DNA from 3 places in the Rhizobium brockwellii genome. Region 1 is predicted to be linked to each of the others. Evidence: riboswitches for the same ligand, from Rfam matches in the RefSeq annotation. Region 1 holds a riboswitch; each other region holds the start of a gene.
The links. Region 1 has a riboswitch for FMN ahead of ribN (riboflavin transporter RibN). Riboswitches for the same ligand answer to the same signal wherever they lie in the genome.
Positions count from the first base shown of each region.

Region 2: linked by a shared signal. The riboswitch ahead of ribB (3,4-dihydroxy-2-butanone-4-phosphate synthase) and the one ahead of ribN (riboflavin transporter RibN) in region 1 are both predicted to bind FMN.
Region 3: linked by a shared signal. The riboswitch ahead of RLCC275e_RS13515 (6,7-dimethyl-8-ribityllumazine synthase) and the one ahead of ribN (riboflavin transporter RibN) in region 1 are both predicted to bind FMN.

Region 1 is NZ_CP053439.1:1,331,098-1,338,191, reverse strand. It holds gene RLCC275e_RS06745 (esterase-like activity of phytase family protein) at 66-2,276, opposite strand; gene ribN (riboflavin transporter RibN) at 2,360-3,268, opposite strand; FMN riboswitch at 3,353-3,507, opposite strand; gene hupB (DNA-binding protein HupB) at 3,630-3,905, opposite strand; gene lon (endopeptidase La) at 4,112-6,529, opposite strand; gene clpX (ATP-dependent Clp protease ATP-binding subunit ClpX) at 6,931-7,094, opposite strand, start outside.
Region 2 is NZ_CP053439.1:2,291,314-2,298,407, reverse strand. It holds gene RLCC275e_RS11490 (PAS domain-containing hybrid sensor histidine kinase/response regulator family protein) at 1-602, shown strand, start outside; gene mobB (molybdopterin-guanine dinucleotide biosynthesis protein B) at 534-1,055, opposite strand; gene mobA (molybdenum cofactor guanylyltransferase MobA) at 1,052-1,681, opposite strand; gene RLCC275e_RS11475 (DMT family transporter) at 1,691-2,599, opposite strand; gene RLCC275e_RS11470 (SDR family oxidoreductase) at 2,929-3,696, shown strand; gene ribB (3,4-dihydroxy-2-butanone-4-phosphate synthase) at 3,783-4,418, opposite strand; FMN riboswitch at 4,545-4,695, opposite strand; gene RLCC275e_RS11460 (glucose 1-dehydrogenase) at 4,889-5,671, opposite strand; gene RLCC275e_RS11455 (SDR family oxidoreductase) at 5,942-6,730, opposite strand; gene RLCC275e_RS11450 (sugar ABC transporter ATP-binding protein) at 6,753-7,094, opposite strand, start outside.
Region 3 is NZ_CP053439.1:2,695,319-2,702,412, forward strand. It holds gene RLCC275e_RS13485 (MFS transporter) at 1-216, opposite strand, end outside; gene RLCC275e_RS13490 (winged helix-turn-helix domain-containing protein) at 213-857, opposite strand; gene RLCC275e_RS13495 (adenylate/guanylate cyclase domain-containing protein) at 931-2,049, opposite strand; gene RLCC275e_RS13500 (hypothetical protein) at 2,254-2,478, shown strand; gene RLCC275e_RS13505 (GCG_CRPN prefix-to-repeats domain-containing protein) at 2,594-2,899, opposite strand; gene RLCC275e_RS13510 (SRPBCC family protein) at 3,029-3,475, opposite strand; FMN riboswitch at 3,718-3,860, shown strand; gene RLCC275e_RS13515 (6,7-dimethyl-8-ribityllumazine synthase) at 3,939-4,373, shown strand; gene RLCC275e_RS13520 (VOC family protein) at 4,552-5,241, shown strand; gene RLCC275e_RS13525 (LysR family transcriptional regulator) at 5,529-6,413, opposite strand; gene ampC (class C beta-lactamase) at 6,540-7,094, shown strand, end outside.

The DNA.
Region 1 (7,094 bases):
GCAAATGGCCGGGTTTTCGCCCGGCCATTTTCATATCAGCGATCCGTCAAGGTCAGTTGGTGGGCTCAGTTGGTGCCGACGAGATCGACCGCAAAGAACAGGGTCTCGCCGGAGGAGTCGCTGACGCCGTCATTATCGGTGACCGCATAGGGCTTGCCCGATGCGTCGAAGGTGAAGCCTTCAAGCTTGTCCAGCACGTAACCGTTGGTCGCAGACTTCAGCTCACCGAGGAAGTCGTGGGCCTCGGTCTTCTTGACGACCGGCAGCTCGCCGCCGAGCTTGGCCGGCTTCAGCTCCGAAATCGCGACCTTGTAGAGCTTCTTCAGCCTGGCGGCGTCACCGACAAGGTTGTCGCGCTCGATGATGTAGACGCTGTCGCCCTGGGCGGAAATTTCCGACAGGCCGACCCAGCCGCTTTCTGTCTTGTCGAGCGGATAGCGCACAGCACCCCATTCCTTCTTCTTCGGATTATAGGAGACGAGCTTGACGAAGCCCTTCTCGTCATCGCTCCACTCACGCTGGACCGCCATCCACAGCGTTGCATCGTCGCCGGTGCCGACAATGGTCACGCCTTCGAAGCCGTAGCGGATTTCGTTGGCGACGAGCTCCTTCGGCAGGGCGATCTCGGCCTTGATGTCGCCCTTGGCATTGACGTTGTAGAGGGCGTGCGGGACAAGACGCTCGCTGTAACCTTCCGAGGCGAGCCAGAAGGAGCCGTCGGCGGCAGCCGCGATGCCTTCAATGTCGAGCTTCTGGGCCGGGGCGCCGTCACGCTTGACGACGAGGGCGTCGGTGATGACGGCCGGCTTCTTGCTGGCATCGATCGTGTAGATCGTCGGCTGCGAACCCAGAACGCTGTCGCTGACGGCGTAGAGCATGCCCGGCTTGCCTGGAACGGCGGCGAGACCCGAAAGGGCTGCAAAGCCGATCGGATTACCGTCCTTCTCGGCGGAAACGATCTGCGGATAGGCCTTTTCGCCTTCCGAGCGCTCGTAGATCATCACATGCGAGCGCGCGCCGCCATCCTTGCCGAGGTCGAGCTCGTTGGCGGTCGCAAAGAGATTGCGGGCGGGAATGGCGATCGCGCCTTCCGGCGAAATGCCTGATGGCAGCAGCTGGACGAGTTCGGGATCGGCGCCGGTATCCTTGAAAACGCCGACGACCGAGGCGCGCTCGGCGAGCAGGAAGAAATACTTGTCGTCGCCGAACTTGGCGGCTTCGAGGCCTTCCGGCTCGACGCCCTTCGATCCCGAGCGGCTTTCCGGATAGTGGCCGATATGGGCGACGGCGCGTTCGAAGGATGCGCCCGATTCGTAGAGAAGCTTACCCGTCTTGTCGAAGATGGTGAAGCCGCGCGAGCCGCCCTGGTAGTCGCCTTCATTGGCGACGACCAGGCGGTTGTCGTCCAGCCACTTCACGGCGTCCGGTTCGCGCAGCACGCCCTTGGCTTCGCCTGAGAATTTCAGGGCGCCGTCACGCTTGGTGTCGATACCCATGAGATCGACGCTGCCGGCGGAGAAATGCGTCTTCACTTCAGCCGTGTTGGCGTCGATGATGACGATCTCATTGTTTTCCTGCAGTGTCAGGGCAATCTCGTTCAGGCCGTTGAAGGCGACGAATTCAGGCTCCGGATCTTCAGGGGCGACGCCGGCAAGCCCGGTCAGCGCCACATGCTTGATAGTGCCGCAATCGACGGTGCCGTTCTTGACCTGGAAGACGACGAGGTCGCCGACCGGCATTTGTGGGATCTTGCCGTCATTGACGTCTTCGTCGCGCTCGTTTTCGATTGCGATGGCGCCGATCGTCTTGTCCTTGTTGAGGGCGATCGAATCCGGCTGGCCGCCGAGATCGCAGCTGTTCTCGATCTTCTTGGTCGCCACGTCGACGATCGCCAGACGACCCGAGGGCTTCGCCTTGCTTTCGGAGGTGTTGACGGCAACGAGCGCCTTGCCGGCGCTCGAGGTGACTGATGTCGGCTCGCCGTCCATCATCACCGCGCCGCCGGCCTTCGGAGCCTTGGCATCAGTAATGTCGATGAAGCCGATCGCGCCGAGCGGGCTGTCGCTATAGATCAGCGTGTTGCCGTCGTCGGTCGCGGTGATGATTTCGGCGGAGCTCACCGAAAGCTTGTCCTTATCAACAGGCAGGTTCTCTGCGACCGGGAAGGACGCGATGCGGTTGAAAACCGGCTCGGCCGCAGCCGGAAAGGCGACGGACGCGAGAAGCACGGCAGCGAGCGCTGCCTTGCGCGATGAAATTGTCATGAAGTCCCCCATGTGTCGAACATTCGAAACATGAGTTTTCTGCGCGAGCGGCATGACAGAGGCATGACAGATTCGGCATTTTGCGCCAGATCATGTCAGGCTGGTTTGCGCTCCCGGCGCATCTCGTTTCGCATGATGAACAGCGAAGCAGACAGGATGAGAGCCGCTCCCAACCACAGGTAACCCGCCGGCGCATAACCAAAGAACAGCCAACCGGCCAGCACGTTCAACGGCAGCTTCAGATCGTCGAACGGCTGGACGTAGGCGGCATCCGCTGCGGCATAGGCAAGCGTCAGGAAATACTGCGCTGCAGCGGTCAGCAGCCCCGCCAGCAGGAACAGGGCAAGGGTTGCACCCGTCGGCACTGCAAAACCTGCCGCGAGCGCCAGCCCGCCATTTATCGGCGTCAGCAGAACGAGCAGCCAGACGGTGATCGTCTCCGGTCGTTCGATGCCCGTCAGGCTCTTGGTGATCAGCGACGAGGCGCCCCACAGCAGCGCCGAAAGCACAGGCAAGAGAGCCGCCCAGCCAAAACCATCAGACCATGGCTGCAAAATGATCATCGCTCCGGTGAAGCCCGCCGCCGTCGCAGCCCAGCGGGCCGGGCCGACGCGCTCACCGAGGAAAAGCCGGGCGCCCAGAATGATGAAGAAGGGCGAGGTCATCACCAGTGCGATCGCCTGCCAGATCGGCACCGCGGCAAGGCCGGCGACCCAAGCCTCGACGCCGAGCGCGGCAAGCGCGACGCGCGCGAGGTGACGCCAGGGATAGTGCGTGCGCATCGCCGCAATGCCGAGCCTCTTCAGGAACGGCAGCGAAAACAGGAAGGCGAAGCCATATTGCCAGAAGGCTGCCGACGCCGAGGGAAAGGCAAGCTTCATCGTCAGCCATTGGGTGACGACGTTGAGAAGCGAAAAGGCAATGCCGGCAAGGACCATCCAGATGGCACCGACAACGGCGCGGGACGGCTCGACGGCAAGGGAAGTCTGATTCATGTCTTTCATCCATAACAGGGACCAACATAAATCAGGACGCATGAGGCACGGACACGAGCGACACGGCGGACCCCGCCCTTCGCACGACCGAACACTCATTCTCTTCCATCCGGACTTTAACCGTCGGCTCCGGAATCACACCGGATCTGCTGACCCCTCCTCCGCATCGGCGCGAAAGAAGGCGCTCGCGGGCTCAGGCCGAAACCCTTACCGCCGGTGGGGAGTTTCACCCCGCCCTGAGAACAGAACTGTCGTAGATCAAAGCCCCGGCGACGGCAAGATCCGCCTAAACAAAAGGGGTTCGGCAAAGCCGAACCCCTCTCAAATCCTGCACAGCCGGTCTCGTTTCCGGCTGGTGGATAATCTCAGATCAACCGTTGACGGCGTCCTTCAGGCCCTTGCCGGGCGTGAATTTCGGCACGTTGCGAGCCGGAATGTCGACTTCAGCGCCCGTCGACGGGTTACGGCCCTTCGTTGCGGCACGATGAGAAACGGTGAAGCTGCCGAAACCCGCAAGGCGAATGTCGCCCTTGTTCTTGAGTTCAGCCTGGACAACGTCGAAAACCGCGTCAACAGCGGAAGCCGCGTCAGACTTCGTCAGTCCTGCCTTTTCGGCTACTGCGGACACGAGTTCATTCTTGTTCATGTTTCCACCCCTTTCTAAATGGTATGAAACGACTCAAAAGTAAGCTAGGCGCAGAATAGGTTTCATCAGGCCCGCCGAAAACCCAAAAGCCCTGCAAATCAAGGAAAAGCAAGCGTCTACATGACGTTTTCACAAAAAAGGCTGGCGTTTCCGCCAGCCTTTTTCCGTGTTTTGGGCCAATTGGGCATAAATGTGGCAAAGGCCACTCAATGCGCTATGGTTGCGCCTGTCTCATCGAGGCCTTCGACCGATGTGATGACCGGCGTTTCCACAGTGCCATCCCATTCGATCGGCTCCGGCCGCCGGATCAGCGCATGCTTGATCACCTCGCCCATGCGGGATACCGGGATGATCTCCATGTTGTTCTTCACGTTATCCGGAATCTCCGCCAGGTCCTTGGCGTTTTCCTCTGGAATCAGCACCTTCTTGATGCCGCCGCGAAGCGCTGCGAGCAGCTTTTCCTTGAGACCGCCGATCGGCAGCACACGGCCACGAAGGGTGATTTCACCGGTCATGGCCACATGCCTGTCCACAGGGATGCCGGTCATGATCGAGACGATCGCGGTTGCCATGGCAACGCCGGCCGAGGGACCATCCTTCGGGGTTGCGCCTTCCGGCACGTGCACGTGGATGTCGCTCTTGTCGAAGCGCGGCGGCTCGATGCCGAAGTCGACAGCGCGCGAGCGGACATAGGAGGCCGCTGCCGAGATCGATTCCTTCATGACTTCCTTCAGATTGCCGGTGACCGTCATGCGGCCCTTGCCCGGCATCATCACGCCTTCGATGGTCAGCAGCTCGCCACCGACTTCCGTCCAGGCAAGACCGGTCACGACGCCGACCTGATCCTCGCCCTCTGCTTCGCCATGGCGGAAGCGCGGGACGCCCAGATAGTCGGAGATGTTGGCAGCCGTCACGTGAACGGCCTTCGTCTTGCCCTTGATGATCTCGGTGACCGCCTTGCGGGCGAGTTTCATCAATTCGCGTTCGAAGTTGCGGACGCCGGCTTCGCGGGTGTACTGCTGGCTGATCGACATCAGGGCGTCGTCGCTGACCGAGAATTCTTCCGGCTGCAACGCATGTTCCCTGATGGCCTTCGGCAACAGGTGCCGCTTGGCGATTTCGCGCTTTTCATCCTCGGTGTAGCCGGCGATACGGATGATCTCCATGCGGTCCATGAGAGGCGCTGGAATGTTCAGCGTATTCGCCGTCGTGATGAACATCACATCCGACAGGTCGTATTCGACTTCCAGATAGTGATCCATGAATGTCATGTTCTGCGCCGGATCGAGCACTTCGAGCAGAGCCGAAGACGGATCGCCGCGATAGTCCTGGCCGAGCTTGTCGATTTCATCGAGCAAGAACAGCGGGTTGGACTTCTTCGCCTTCTTCATCGACTGGATGACCTTGCCGGGCATCGAGCCGATATAGGTGCGGCGGTGACCGCGGATTTCGGCTTCGTCACGAACGCCGCCAAGCGCCATACGGACATACTCACGGCCGGTCGCCTTGGCGATCGACTGGGCGAGCGAGGTCTTGCCGACGCCCGGAGGGCCGACGAGGCAGAGGATCGGGCCCTTGATTTTGGTCGCGCGGGCCTGCACGGCCAGATATTCGACGATGCGCTCCTTGACCTTGTCGAGACCGAAGTGATCGGCTTCGAGGATCTTCTCGGCATTGTTGAGATCGGCCTTGATCTTCGACTTCTTGCCCCAGGGAATGCCGAGCAGCCAGTCCAGATAATTGCGCACGACGGTGGCTTCCGCCGACATCGGGCTCATCTGGCGCAGCTTCTTCAGCTCCGCATCGGCCTTTTCACGGGCCTCCTTGGACAGCTTGGTCTTGGAGATGCGCTCTTCCAGTTCGCTCATCTCGTCGCGGCCTTCCTCGCCGTCGCCGAGTTCCTTCTGGATCGCCTTCATCTGTTCATTGAGGTAGTATTCGCGCTGGGTCTTCTCCATCTGGCGCTTGACGCGCGAGCGGATGCGCTTTTCGACCTGCAGGACCGAGATCTCGCCTTCCATGAAGCCGAGGGCCTTTTCGAGGCGCTGCTTGACGCTGGTGGTCTCCAGCATCTCCTGCTTCTCGGTGATCTTGATCGACAGATGCGAAGCGACCGTATCGGCGAGCTTGGAATAATCATCGATCTGGCTGGCGGCGCCGACCACTTCGGGCGAAATCTTCTTGTTGAGCTTCACGTAGCTCTCGAATTCGGAGACGACCGAACGCGACAGGGCTTCCAGCTCGACCGGATCGTCATGCGGCTCCTCGAGCACGTGGCCGAGCGCCTCATAGAAATCCTCGCGGCTGGTATAGGTGTCGATTTCGGCGCGGGCGCGGCCTTCGACCAGAACCTTCACGGTGCCGTCGGGCAGCTTCAAGAGCTGCAGCACGTTCGCCACGGTGCCGACATTGTGGATCGCGGAAGGATCCGGATCGTCGTCGCTGGCGTTGATCTGCGTCACCAGCATGATCTGTTTGTCGGAACCCATGACCTCTTCGAGCGCACGGATCGACTTTTCCCGTCCGACGAACAGCGGCACGATCATATGCGGGAAAACCACGATGTCGCGCAGGGGCAGAACAGGGTAGGCAATGCTGCTCGCTACAGACGTTTTCTTCGTCATTTTATGTCCTTTCCATCGTCCCGTTGCCGGGCTCTCTGCACGGCCGCTTGGGACCGGCCGGCAATCTCACTTGTTGCTACAAGTGGAGGTTCTGACTACGCTTTTCAAGCCACGCTAACGCCCGCGTCCCTCGGATGTGACAGCTTTATTACAACGGAACGCCAACACTATGAAGCGCGTGGCTGGACCGGCGCTTACCACTTCCGACTCGGCTAAAATGCAAACGCCAGCAACAGGCTTACGGATCATTGCATCATTGCCAAGCACGATCCCTTGCGCAACATCGGCAAAGGCAATTTCGGTTCCCACCGGCAAATACTAACAGCGCTTCGCATGGTTTTTCAAATAGAAAGGGGCCTGCCAATGGCAAGCCCCCAAAATAATCACACGAAAGCCCAAGCTCACGCCGAAGCGTTGGCCTTTTCTTCCTGGCGATCGGCATAGATGTAAAGCGGACGGGCCGAACCGCGCACCACTTCCTCGGAGATGACGACCTCGCGCACGCCTTCCAGCGTCGGCAGTTCGAACATCGTGTCGAGCAGGATCTTCTCCATGATCGAGCGAA
Region 2 (7,094 bases), 960 kb from region 1:
GACTTGCCGTTCAGCTCAATGGCGCACTTCGTCTGACAAGCGAACTTGGGGTCGGAACGACCGCTGAATTGTGGCTTCCGGCGACCGAACGGCGCCCCGAGCGGGCGATCGAAGCGGATCTGCCCGTTCCCCAAGCGGCATCCAGACTTAAGATCCTGCTGGTCGATGACGATGCCTTGATCGCCATGAGTTCGGTCGACATGCTTGAAGATCTCGGCCACGAGGTCGTCGAAGCAAACTCCGGCTCGCAGGCACTGGAACTGATCAGCAGCGGCCAGCATTTCGATCTAGTCATAACCGACTATTCGATGCCTGGCATGACCGGCGCACAGCTTGCCCAGGCCGCGCGGGACATTTATCCGGCATTGCCGATCGTGCTGGCGACAGGTTACGCCGATCTTCCTGCCGGCACCGATATCGATCTTCCGAGATTGGCAAAGCCCTATGATCAGGCTCAGCTCGCCAAGGAAATCGCCAAGGCCATGGCACGCGAAACGGCTCCGCTTCTTAGATTCGGCGGCGACACAGGTGGTTCAAAGCCTCGCCTGTCCAAGGCCAACGATGTCAGCGATGAAATCGGCGATGGCGCCTGTGTCGTCTAGATCGAAGACCGGCAGGCCCGTATCGGCGACGGCATGATCGGCGGCGATGGCCCAGATATGGGGATCGCTCGGCGCCAACGGTTCACGATTTGCCGCCTCCAGGCGGCGGGCCTCGATTTTCGGGATCGGCTCGCGCTTGTATCCTTCGATCAGCACGAGGTCGCAGGGGCCAAGGCGAGCGAGGATCTCCTCGAACTCAGGTTCCGGCGCACCGCGCAGCTCGTGCATGATGGCGTAGCGGGTGCCGGAGACGATGGTGACCTCATGAGCGCCGGCCTGGCGGTGGCGGTAGCTGTCGGCCCCGACCTTGTCGATGTCGAAATCATGATGGGCGTGCTTGATCGTCGAGATCTTGTAGCCGCGGCGGGTGAACTCGGTCACCAGCCGGACGGCGAGACCCGTCTTGCCCGAGTTCTTCCAGCCGGCGATGCCGAAGATTTTCGGTGCGGTCATCCGCGAAGGGCCTCCAGCCAGCGTTCCGCCTCGACGAGATCGTCGGGCGTGTTGATGTTGAAGAAGGGATCGAGCAGGCTGGCACGGGTCGGATGCAGCGGGAACGCCACTTCCGTAACGTCATGCCGTAACAGGAAGTCGCGCACGCGGCGCTTCTCGTCGGTGGTGATCCAGGCTTCGAGATCAGCGGCCAGCCTCACTGGCCAGAGCCCGAAGACGGGATGGCTGCGGCTCTCGGAGGCGGCAATGGCGATTTGCGACGGGCGCTCGATCGCTGCCGCCAGCCGGGCGACGAGATCGGCCGGGAAGAACGGGCAATCCACCGAGACGGTGGCGACATGGGTGATGGAGGGCAGGCCGGCGGCATAGACCATGGCGGCATGGATGCCGGCCATCGGCCCGGCCTTGCCGCGAAAATGGTCGGGAACGACAGGCATTCCCTCGGCGGCGGCATCGGCATTGACGGCAACGAGCAAGGTCTGCTGTGAGAGGCGGGTCAGCGCATGGTGGAGCAGGCTCTCGGCCCCAAGCATCACGCCCGCCTTGTCGCGGCCCATGCGTTGCGAGCGGCCGCCCGCCAGCACGACGCCCGCTGTATGAGATTTATCCAACGAGAATTCAGCCATGATCCTTCCTCAAACCGGCGCGCGCGGGGCGGATTCCTGCGCAATCGGCGACACACGGCGCTTGGCCTCACGATAGAACGTATAGAGGCCGGAGGCGATGACGATCCCAGCCCCCAAGAGCGTCCAGCTGTCAGGCACTTCGGCGAAGAAGAGGAAGCCGAGCAGAGAGGAAAAGATCAGGCTGGTATAGCGGAATGGCGCGACGAAGGAGATTTCGCCGGTGCGCATGGCGAGGATGACCGACTGGTAGCCAACGAGCACCAGCACCGAAGCGAGCACGAGATGCCCAAGGGCAGCGGCGCTGACCGGCTGCCAGCCGCCGAGCACCGGAATGAGCAGCGCACCGAAGAAGGAGGCTGATATGGCGGTGATGACGGTTATCATCAGCGAGGGGATTTCCGGACTGATGCTCCGGGTGGCGAGATCGCGGCCGGCCGTCGTCAGCACCGCGCCGACGCAGAGGAGGGCAGCGGGGGTGAATCCATCAGGGCCGGGACGGATGATGATCATCACGCCGACGAGGCCGACGAGGATCGCCGACCAGCGCCGCCAACCGACCGGCTCGCCGAAGAAGAGCGCCGCGCCGAAGGTGACGACCAGTGGCAGCGATTGCAGGATCGCCGAGGCATTGGCGATCGGCATCATGCCGAGCGCGGTGATATAGGTGACGGCGGAGAGCGTCTCGCAGATGATCCTGAAGATGATCATCGGCTGCAGCATGATGCGCCAGGAACGCAGCGCTCCCATTTTCCGGGCGATCAGATAGACAAGCAGGCTGGTGAAGAGGCCGCGCAGGAACATGATCTCGCCGGCGTTCATATAGGCGATCACCGATTTGGATAGAGCGTCGCTTGCAGAAAAGCCGGCCATCGCCATGCTCATATAGATGGCGCCCTCAGTATTGCGTGACCGCGGCATGAAGAGATTCCCGTTACCTGTGCGCCCCTTTTAGTCGCGAAGATGCATGAAGGGAATCGGATGAATGTCACATCGGCCATAAATCGATGATGCGGTGCACAATGGCGCTGACGTCAACGCAGGGGTGTGGGTGGAAGTCCCGACAAATCCCCGTTTTATAAAGTGAATTCCGACATTCCCGACGCCGCGATCAAGGCGTCGATGAGGACGCGCCGTCGTGCTGCCGGTTCGGGCCATAGGCGTTTTTCTCTTCCTGCGCGGGAAACGGGTGGCTGCATCGCCTGATGTTTGAGCATCTCAGATCTCGCAACAACGAAGGAGAGATCGATATGACACTTCTCAACGACAAGATCGCAATCATCACCGGCGCAAGCTCCGGCATCGGCCGCGCGGCGGCGAAACTCTTTGCGCGGCAAGGCGCCAAGCTCGTGGTCACCGGCCGGCGGCAGGACGCGCTCGATGCCGTTGTTGCGGAAATCGAGGCGGAGAGTGGTCAGGCCGTCGCCATATCAGGCGATGTCAGGGACGAGGCGCTGCAGGCAAGGCTCGTCGAAACGGCAGTCTCGCGTTTCGGCCGGCTCGACATCGCCTTCAACAATGCGGGCATCCTCGGTGAGATGGGGCCGGTCGCCGGGCTGTCGGTGGAGGGCTGGCGCGAGACGATCGAGACCAATCTCACCGCCGCCTTCCTCGGCGCCAAGCACCAGTCGGCGGCGATGGGAAAAGGCGGCGGGTCGCTGATCTTCACCTCGACTTTCGTCGGCCACACCGTCGGCATGCCTGGCATGGCCGCCTATGCGGCGAGCAAGGCGGGGCTGATCGGCTTCGTGCAGGTGCTCGCCGCCGAACTCGGAGCACAGAAGATCCGCGTCAACGCACTGCTTCCCGGCGGCACCGACACGCCCGCCAGCATCACCAACGCACCTGATGCCACGCCGGAAGTGCTCGCCTTCGTGGAGGGATTGCATGCGCTGAAACGCATGGCGCAACCCGAAGAGATCGCCAATGCGGCGCTTTTCCTCGCCTCCGACATGTCGAGCTTCGTGACCGGCACGGCGATGCTGGCAGATGGTGGGGTTTCGATCAGCCGGACATAGGACCGGCAAGGGAAGGTGCCGTCAGAGCCATAGTTGCGGGTCGTTCTTTGTCGCAGCGGGCTATGCCGCCGCAAAAAAGGCATCGATCAGGCGACTTCGCGTATGTCTTTTGCCGCTTGGCGGTCGAGATAGGCGACCAGGTCCTCGATAGTGACGAGGGGGAGGTTGTGGCGTTCGGCGAAGAGGGTGAGTTCGGGCAGACGGGACATGGTTCCGTCGTCGTTGGCGACTTCGCAGATGACGCCAGCTGGGATCCTTCCGGCGAGGCGGGCGAGATCGACGGCGGCTTCGGTGTGGCCGGGGCGGCCGAGCACGCCGCGGGGGTTGGCGCGCAGCGGAAAGATGTGGCCGGGGCGGGCGAAATCGGCGGGCTTTGCGCGATCGTCGACTAGGGCGCTGACGGTGGCGGCGCGATCGGCTGCCGAGATGCCCGTCGTCGTGCCTTTGAGATAATCGACCGAGACCGTGAAGGCAGTTTTGTGCGATTCCGTGTTGTTGGGCACCATCAGCGGAATATCGAGTGCATCGAGGCGCTCGCATTGCATGGCGATGCAGACGAGTCCACGGGCGTGGGTCATCATGAAGGCGATTGTTTCCGGGGTGACGGCATCGGCCGCGACCACGATATCACCTTCGTTTTCCCGGTTCTGGTCGTCGACGACGACGACCATCTTGCCGCTGGCAACGGCTGATATGGCATCTTCGATTGTTGCGATAGTCATGCTGTCTGGCCTTTCAAGGGTTATGTCAGCGGGCTGACATGGTCTGCTCAGCTCAATCCGTGAGCGTGCCTTCTGCCCTTGGGCGAACAAACGTCAGCCGACTCCGGGATGGAGTGCGACTGCCCGTGTTGTCCTCTTCCATCCGGACTATACCGTCGGCTCCGGCATCTCACCGGATCTGCTGACCTTCCGACAGGAGGTGCCGGAAGCGCTCGCGGGCTCCAGGATTGCTCCTGATACCGCCGGTGGGGAATTACACCCCGCCCTGAGAACGTTTCAAAGATAGGATCAAATACAGGCGGATGGCAAGGTCACTTGACCGGGCAAAAATGCAAAGCTGCCCTAACGCCGATGGACACACTGTTCACACGGAGGCGACGACCGTGTCGCCTTCCGCGCTTCGTTGGTTGTTTGATCTTTCCATGTATGTCGTTGTCCTAAAACCGCTGCGCAGTTTTGGGCGACCTGCATCAGGACATGATCAGGCCGCCGTCGACATTGATCGTCTGGCCGGTGATATAGGCGGCGTCATCGCTGGCGAGGAAGGTGACCAGGCCGGCGACGTCTTCGCCGGAGCCGGCCCGTTTCATCGGGATGCCCTCGACCCATTCCTTCATCAGCTCGCCAGGGGCGTAGTTGCCGAGCAGCTTGCCCCAGGCCTGGTCGTTATAGGCCCACATGTCGGTCTCGATGATGCCGGGGCAGAAGGCGTTGACGGTGATCTTCTCTGTCGCGACTTCCTTGGCCAGGCTCTGGGTGATGCCGACGACGCCCATTTTCGAGGCGGCATAATGCGGGGTGTAGATGAAGCCGTCGCGCGCCTGGCCGGAAGCGGTGTTGATGATGCGGCCGCCGCGCTTGTGCTTGCGCATTCTCGATATCGCCTCCTGGGCGCAGAGGAAGACGCCCTTGGTGTTGACGGCCATGACCTTGTCCCACTCGTTTTCGGTCAGGTCCTCGACGCGGGCGATTGTGATGACGCCGGCATTCTGGATCGAAACGTCGACCGAGCCGAATTCCTTCTCGGCGGCATCGTAGAGGGCGGTGACGCTTGCCTTGTCGGTGACATCGCCGATGAAGGAGATCGCCTTACCGCCTTCGGCCCGGATCTGTTCGGCGACGCCGTGGACCAGGTCCTCATTGGCCGAGACGACGAGATTGGCGCCTTCTTTCGCAAAGCGTTTGGCGATTGCCGCTCCGATGCCGCGGCTACCCCCGGTAATAACGACAGTCTTCTGCTCAACGCGTTTCATGCTCTTTCCTTGTGTCCGTCGATGAACAGCAAATCTGGGTGCGACCTGCCATCCGATCATTATTGGAGCTCAACCGGTTGTCGCGAATTGAGGCAGTCTTGAGCGCCGACGACGACGCGCGAGCCCTCCGTCCGTTCGATCGGCGTGAAGGGCGGGCAGACGACGATATCGCACGCCGTCATGCCCGTTACCCTTCAGCGCCTCGATCTCAGCCAGGGAGGAAGCGAGACCGTGCATTTTCCAGCGGCGGCAATGAGCTTTCTCATCGCATCACCAGCAGCAGAAACCGCCGTCGACGAGCAGATCGACGCCGGTCACGAAACTTGCCGCATTCGACAGCAGGAACACCGCCGGACCGACCATCTCATCCACCGCTGCCATTCGCTGCATTGGCGTCTGCTCTTCGAAGAGCTTGGTCTGATGAACCATCTCGGGACGGGTGTTCATAGGCGTTGCCGTGTATCCGGGGGAGATGGTGTTGACGCGAATGCCGCGGTCGACCCATTCCATCGCCATGGACTTCGACATATGGATGACGCCTGCCTTGGAGGCGTTATAGTGCGCTTGGCTCAGCCCGCGGTTTACGATCACGCCGGACATGGAAGCGATATTGACGATGGAGCCGCGTCCATTCTTCAGCATGGCGCGAGCCTCGGCCTGGCAGGAAAGAAAGACACCCTTCAGGTTGATATCCATCAACGTCTGATATTGGTCCTCCTCCATCTCTTCCGCGGCGTTCGCGTTAGCGATGCCCGCCGCGTTGACTGCAAGTGTCAATGGGCCGAGATCGGCCTCGGTCCGTGCTATTGCCTCTCCAAGGGAAGATTTGCTCGTGACATCCGCCGCGATCTGGATCGAGCGGCGGCCGGCGGCGCGAATATGTTCAGCCGTCTTGGCCAATCCGTCGTCCGTTCGGCGGTCGAGCAGCGCCACGTCGGCGCCGCATTGCGCAAGGCCAATGGCAATGCGCTGCCCAATGCCGCTTCCAGCTCCGGTAACGATGGCAACCTGGCCGCCGAGATCGAAAAGCTTCGGGGCGTTCAGAGTGATGTCGGACACCGCTCTTCCTTTCTCTGTCTGTTTAGATGGTGGCTAGCTCCATGACCGAAACGTCATTTGCCTGGTCACGATTGAGAATGCCTGCCTGTTTGCCTTGTGCAAGCACGAGAATGCGATTGGAGACTCCGAGAACTTCCTCCAGGTCCGAGCTTACGACGATGACCGCCACGCCCCGTTTGGCAAGATTGACGATGATGTCGTAGATGCCCGCTCTGGCGCCGACGTCGATCCCTCTCGTCGGTTCGTCGAGTACGACGACCTTGGGATCGCGCATCAGCCATTTCGCGATGACAACCTTCTGCTGGTTGCCGCCCGACAGGTCGGAGGCATATTGCTCCGCACGGCCTTTCACGCCGAACTTGGC
Region 3 (7,094 bases), 1.4 Mb from region 1:
GATGCGCCTGGGGCCGACGCGGTCGATCAACGGTCCACTGAGCGCCTTGGCGGCGACATAAGGCAGCATTTCCATCATTGCCGCCAGCCCGGTTAAAACGGGGCTGCCCGTCGTGCTCAGCACCAACCAGGGGATAGCGATGGTGGACAGCCGCGTGCCGGAAAGCGAAAGCGTCTCGGCCGCGGCAAGCGCCAGGAATGGCCCACCCCTTATCATGGCTTGCCATCCCCTTCGCTGTGCGGGAGCCGGCCCGGATAGGCAAAGGCGTGCAGCATGATCGAGAAGGGAACCATATCCGAGGATGCCAGCTCCCCCAAAGGCGGAGCCACCCGCATCGCTTCGAGAATGATATCGGTCAGCCGCCTGGTCAGAGCTTCGGCCTGTTCCGCCGTCATCGGGATGATGATGTCGCTGGCCGTACTCGCCTTGCGCCACTCCGCCGGCAGCTCGGCATATTCCTCCAGCGCCTGCTGCATCTGGCCGACCTGCAGAGAGAGTATTGCCTGGTTGAAGGCGAGATCGAGATCCAACGCTTCGCCGTCGGCCTCGCTTGCCGGCACCGAGGTGAGCTCGTGGCTGGCGCGCCACCAACGGTCGCGCCGCGAAGCATGGGGCGCTTCCTCGATGAAGCCGTATTGGGCAAGCTGGCGCAGGTGATAGCTGGTCGCGCCGCTATTTAAGCCTAGCCGCACGGCCAGCTGCGTCGCCGTGGCGGGTCCATCGAGCCTGAGCATGCCGAGCATGCGCAGCCGGACAGGATGCGTCAGCGCCTTCAGCGCGGTCGGATCGGGCACGACGCGGCTGAGGGTGCGGGGTGTGGCGACGGATTGAACAGGCTGCGGGCGCGGATTTTTCATGCCGGCAGCCTACTATTGCAAAGATATCTTTGCAAAGATTTCTTTGCATAAATGCGAGCACCCTGCCCGCGGCTCAATCCTCCGGCAGGGTGAAGACCGCACAAGGTTGGGCGATGCCGCGCAATAGATGTTCTCCGAGCGGGATCAGGGTCGTCGCCGTATTCGCCGCCACCGCGCCCGAGATCAGAACGCTTCGGCCGAGCGGCTTACACAGCCCTTCCAGCCGGCTGACCAGATTGACGGCGGGGCCGATGGCGGTGAAGTCCAACCGGTCTGCAGCACCAATATTCCCCCACAGGATCTCGCCGAAATGCAATGCTGCGCCGAAGGGCAGCGGCGCCAGCCCCTGCGCTTGGCGCACCTGGTCGAGATGAACCATGCCGGCACGGCTGGCGGCGACCGCGCGCAGTGCGGCCTCGCAGGCCTCGCGATCCCCTCGGGCAGAGTCGCCCTCGCCCGACGTAACCGTGACCGGAAAGATCGCCAGCACACCGTCGCCGATGAACTTCAGCACCTCGCCCCCGAAGGCATGCACGGCGCCTGCGACACGGTCGAACCAAGCGTCCAATGCCGTGATCATGACGTGAGGCTCGGTCACTTCGGAGAGCGCGGTGAAGTCGCGCAGATCGGCGCAGAGAAGGGCTGCGCGGATGGTCTCGCCGGTGCCGCGGGCAAGGGCGCCGGCCTGCACCCGGGCGGCACTGCGCCGGCCGAGATAGGCTTCAAGCAGCGCGGCCCGCGCCTCCCGCGCCGCCAAAGCGGCGAGCGGGGCTGCGGAAAAACGCGCGACTTCGCGCAGCAGGCCAGCCTGGACCCGGCCGAATGCGCTGCTCCCTGCCCCGTTTGCAACCCCCGCCCAGCCGAGCAGCGGGCTGTCCAATGCCTGATTATCCTGCGCAGGCCCGATCCTGGCTTCCCATACCGGCCCGAGCCCGGCCAGCCACTCGCGCCCGGCCTCGCTCTGCGGCGCCGCGGCAAAGGCCAAAGCCTCGATGACAGCACCGGTCTCGGCCCGCCACAGCCAGGTACGCCGCGCAATGATCGGATGCTGCACCGAAAGCGTCAGCGCGCCGCCGGAAATCGGCAGGCCATCGGCCAGCAACCGGCGCCCGAGCTCGGCCAGAAACCGTTCGGGACCAGGCAAGGCCCCGGCCTCGTCAACCAGCCAGGCAAGGGGGGATGGCAGATCCATAGCTTAACATCGCACGCTCACCGGGGCGGCCGCAAGGACATCCCGGAGTGACCGCTTGCGGTCATCCCCGGGCTCGGAAAAAGACGTCCACTCCCCTGTCGAAAAACCATGCGCCGCGGTGGAAAACAAAAAATAAACACTTTAAACTTGCGCGACTTTGATTCCATTATAGGGCCATTCGTCATCGTGTGATTGAGGGGTACGATGGGCACGATATTCTGGCCGAAAGATCCGCTGGATGGGAATGACATGACGCTGCTGACGTCGATCCTTCGGCGATGGTGCGAAAGGTATCAGGTCGAGCTGACGGCGGAGGAGAGCAGCCGCAAGGCGAAGGAACTCGTCGAATGGTTCGAATTCGGTGTCAAGGATCCCGTCGAACTAGAGGAATTGATCGACGACAAGCACTGCCTCGTCAGCAGGATCTGACCCTCTCGAGCAAATCGCAAGAACGCTGGCTGTCAGCGTCAGCGAAGCCGTTTCATGAGAAAAGGCCGGGCAAAAATCGCTCCGGCCTTCGTCCATTTGCATCTAAGCGAGACCCTTAGTCATCCCGCCAACGACGGTCGCGATCCCAACGCCGCTCATGGCGCCAGCGCGGCCCATCCCAATCGCGGTGACGCCGCTCCCAGCCCCAGCGGGGCGGACCACCGTAGAAAGCGACCGGCGGCGGGCGTCTCCAGCTTCGCCGGCATTCGCCCCAGCGCGTCAGATGCCATCCGCGACCGCAGGCGTAGTCGACCTTTGTGACATTGCTCTGGACATTGATTGTCCCCATCGGCATCGCCTCCGCGGTACCGATCGAGAGGCTGCCAGCGAGCAAGGCAGCCGCGATAGAAAGTGCCTTCATCGAGAACTCCATTTCAATCCAGCCGCCCACACCTTATGGCCGCCAAATTGAACTGGAGATGAACTGCGCGTTCATGTTTGCGGGGAAAAAGAAGCGCTTCAGAGACGCACGGTTGCCCGCAAAAATTGTTCATGTCCGGCCGTAAAAAGCGTCGGGACCCGGATCACGCCCGCCGGCGACCTCGGTCAGGCGCCCGAGGTAATGCGCCCAGCCTTCCGCATGGCCGGCGCATTGATCGGCGCTGGGCAGGCCGCTATGGGTGAGCCGCAGCAGCGTTCCGCCCCCCTGCTCGATCAGATCGATCTCGACCAGGCTCGACCCTGGCGGCACCACTTCGCTGCCGTCCCAGCCGAAGCTGTAAGCAAGGCGATGAACCGGCACCACCTCACGAAACGAGCCGCGCGCAAAGCGGGCGCCGGTGACGTTGACGAGATAGAGCCCGCCGGGCTGCGGCTCGACCTGCGCTTCCGTTCCCATCCAGCGCAGGATCTTCTCCGGATCGATCATCAGCGCAAACACTGCGGCCGGCGGCGCCGCGATATGCGCCTCGCGGTGAACGACGAAAGATTCTGGCATCACTCTCTCCCATGGTTGTCACGGCCCCGCCCAGGCGGAGACAGCGCGTCCTGTCTTGTCGTGCTTCTGACGTGGATGCCCTCACCGAGAGCATGTAGGCGCAAGCTCCTCGTCCGCAAGAGGGATTGTCCGTCGCCATCGACGAACGAACGGAATCGCCGCTCTTAGGGAGCCCTGATCCAGCTCCGGCCGCGAAAGCATTTCGACCTATTGCCAGCCCGCCGCCTTCCCCCTATTGTCCGCGCCGTTCTCAGGGCGGGGTGCAAGTCCCTACCGGCGGTATGCAATTCTGATTGCGAGCCCGCGAGCGCCTTCTTAGGAAGGGTCAGCAGATCAGGTGAGATGCCTGAGCCGACGGTCATAGTCCGGATGAAAGAGAACGTGCGTTCCTGCCGCCCTTGCGGCTGTCGGGGACGTTCGTGATCGCCTTGGGTGATGTGTCTGTTCGCCAAAGGAGATTACCATGACACCCACCCGCTATGCCTTCGTCAAAGCCAGTTGGCACGCTGACATCGTCGACCGCGCCCTTGATGGCTTCTACCAGCTCGTTCCGCCCGAGCAGGTCGACGTGTTCGATGTTCCCGGCGCATTCGAGATGCCGCTGCTGTCCCGCGATCTTGCGGCAACCGGACGTTACGGCGCCGTCGTTGCCGCCGCCTTCGTCGTCGACGGCGGAATCTACCGCCACGAATTCGTCGCCCAGGCCGTCGTCGATGGGCTGATGCGCGCCGGCATGGATACCGGCGTACCGGTACTGTCGGTGTCGCTGACGCCGCATCAGTATCAGGAAACCGAGCACCACAAGCAAATCTACCGCGCACATTTCGTCGAGAAAGGCCGTGAAGCGGCAAAGGCAGCTCTGACGATCGGCAAAACCCGCGCCGCTCTTGCCGCGTAGTCTCAGCGGTTCGACGAACAGAAGACGGCGGGAACAGTCCCGCCGCTTCGATAAAAATCTGCCAATACCAGCCAAATCGGACAGAATAATTGATTCGACGGCCTCACCGCGCTGTGGTCCACTGGTCGGCGACATGTATCGCCATTCTTAACGCATCCAAAACGCCAAGGAGCTGAAGATGAGCAATGCCATGCGCAGTGACCCCCCCATTGAGACCCCGAGAACACAGCCCGTCGACACCAAGCTCGAGGTGGTCGTCATCCCTGTTTCCGATGTCGACCGCGCCAAGCGCTTTTACGACGGGCTGGGCTGGCGGCTCGACGCCGACTTCGCCAATGATGCCGATTTTCGGGTGATCCAGTTTACGCCGCCCGGCTCCGGCTGCGCGATCATCTTCGGCAAGAACGTCACGGCCGCCGCCCCCGGCTCCGCACAGGGCCTCTACCTCGTCGTCTCCGACATCGAGGCCGCCCGCCGTGATCTCATCGCCCGCGGCGTCGAGGTCAGCGAAGTCTTCCATGATGCAGCCGGCGTCTATGCCGGCAAGGACGAACCCTATCTGTTCGGGCGGCTGCGGATTGCCGGTCGCGATCCCGATCACCGCAGCTACCGCTCTTTCGCCTCCTTCAAGGATCCCGACGGCAACGGTTGGCTGTTCCAGGAAGTGACCACGCGCCTGCCGGGACGCATCGACGGCGACGGGACGACATTCACGACCTCGACCGATCTCGCTTCAGCCATGCGCCGTGCGGCGACCGCCCACGGTGAACACGAGAAGCGAAACGGCGGCAAACACGACGACAACTGGCCGGACTGGTACGCCGAATACATGGTCAGCGAACAGGCCGGCAAGCAGCTGCCTCTATAGGCGGTGACATCCTCTGAGAAGTAAGGGAACTTCGGTATGGCGCCCGCCATACCGAAACACTTTATCGTGTCTTCGCCTCATCAATCTCACCGGTCTCCTTGCCGGCGTCAGTCCCCCGCCATCTCGCTGTTGCAGTCAACCGATTATCTCGTCGGCCATATCGCCCGGACGTCAGATACGAGTCCGCCTCGCGCTTCGCCATCCGCTTCCAGAAACATTTCGGCTTCGTGCCGGCCCCATCCACCGCGGCGCGGTCCGAAGTCGGATATTGGGTGCGCCGGAAGCCGTCATTGCGATGCGGGAGACATCTGCGACGTTATCCAATCGGAAAATGTGAGCATGGCTGCAGTTGGCGGCTTCGATTGCAGCCGGGTTAGCCAGTAGCTCCCCAACGATATGGTCGTAGGAAAAGGCTGTTTTATAGCTCCCGATGACAGATGTCTGGAAAACATCGACGGCGGCGCCAAGGCGATCCCCAGTCCTTGCAGGGCCGCCTCCATCATGGCAAGGGAAGAGTCGAATACGATACCCGCATTTATCTGCGCCGCCGGCGGAACGCTCGCTGCCGCAAACCAGGTGCTCCACTCGTCCGCCCTATAGCTCCGCAAAAGCGTCGCCTCGACCAGGTCTGAAGGCGACCTTAAACGCTCGGCCAATTTGGGCGTACACAGAGGAGAGAGCGGAGCCTCGAACAGGCGCAGCGCTTCTGTGCCATGCCAGGAGCCACTGCCGAAGCGAATGGCAAAGTCCAGTCCCTCGGCGGCGATATCGACGCGATTATTGTTTGTCGAAACGCGCACATCGATGAACGGGTGCTGCTGTTGAAAATCCGAAAGCCTTGGCAACAACCAGCCGACGGCAAACGTTCCCACCACGCCCAGGAACAGCAATTCCCGAACCTGCCCGGCTTCAATCCGGTCCAGCGTGATCGCCATCTGATCGAAGGAATTGGTCAAGGTTGGCAAAAGGGCTTCGCCTTCTGCGGTGATTTTCAAGCCTCTTGGGAGGCGCTGAAAAAGCGCAGCCCCCAATCGCTTCTCCAGGCTTTTGACCTGCTGGCTTACGGCGGCTTGGGTAACGCAAAGCTCGATCGCGGCCCGGGTGAAGCTGAGATGTCTCGCCGATGCTTCGAAGGCCCTCAAGCCATTTAAGGGGAGGAATTGTCGAACCATCTTAGCCCTAGATTTTCTTGGATCTCCTCCGAGATATCATCGTTTGCTGCCGCAAAACAGTGCCATTAAATGCCGTCCTCATGCGCCTTAGCGCTGCTGATGAAGCTGCTTTCAGAGGATGAAGAAATGAAGCGTGATTGGATAGGAATTCTATCGGCCGCATTGGTCTCGACATGCATTTCCACAAGTGGCTTTGCAGCTGACGAACTGAAACTGAAAACCATCTCGGACGCCACGATAAAACCAATCATGGACAAATACGGCATTCCGGGCATTGCCGTTGCCATCACCGCTGACGGACAGAACCACATCTTCAACTACGGCGTCGAATCGAAGGACACCAACAGGCCCGTCACCCCGGCGACCATGTTCGAACTGGGATCGATCAGCAAAACGTTTACAGTCACCCTCACCTCCTACGCGGATGTCACCGGCCGACTTTCGCTGTCGGACAAGGCGAGCAAATATCTTCCGTCGTTGAAGGGAAGGCCCTTCGGCGATGTCGTGCTGATGAATTTGGGCACGCACACGGCTGGCGGATTTCCGCTGCAAGTTCCCGATGAAGTAAAAACCGAAAAGCAGCTGATGGAGTATTTCGCAAGCTGGAAACCATCATATGCCGCCGGAACGCACCGAACATACGCCAATCCAAGCATCGGCGCGCTCGGATATATAACGGCA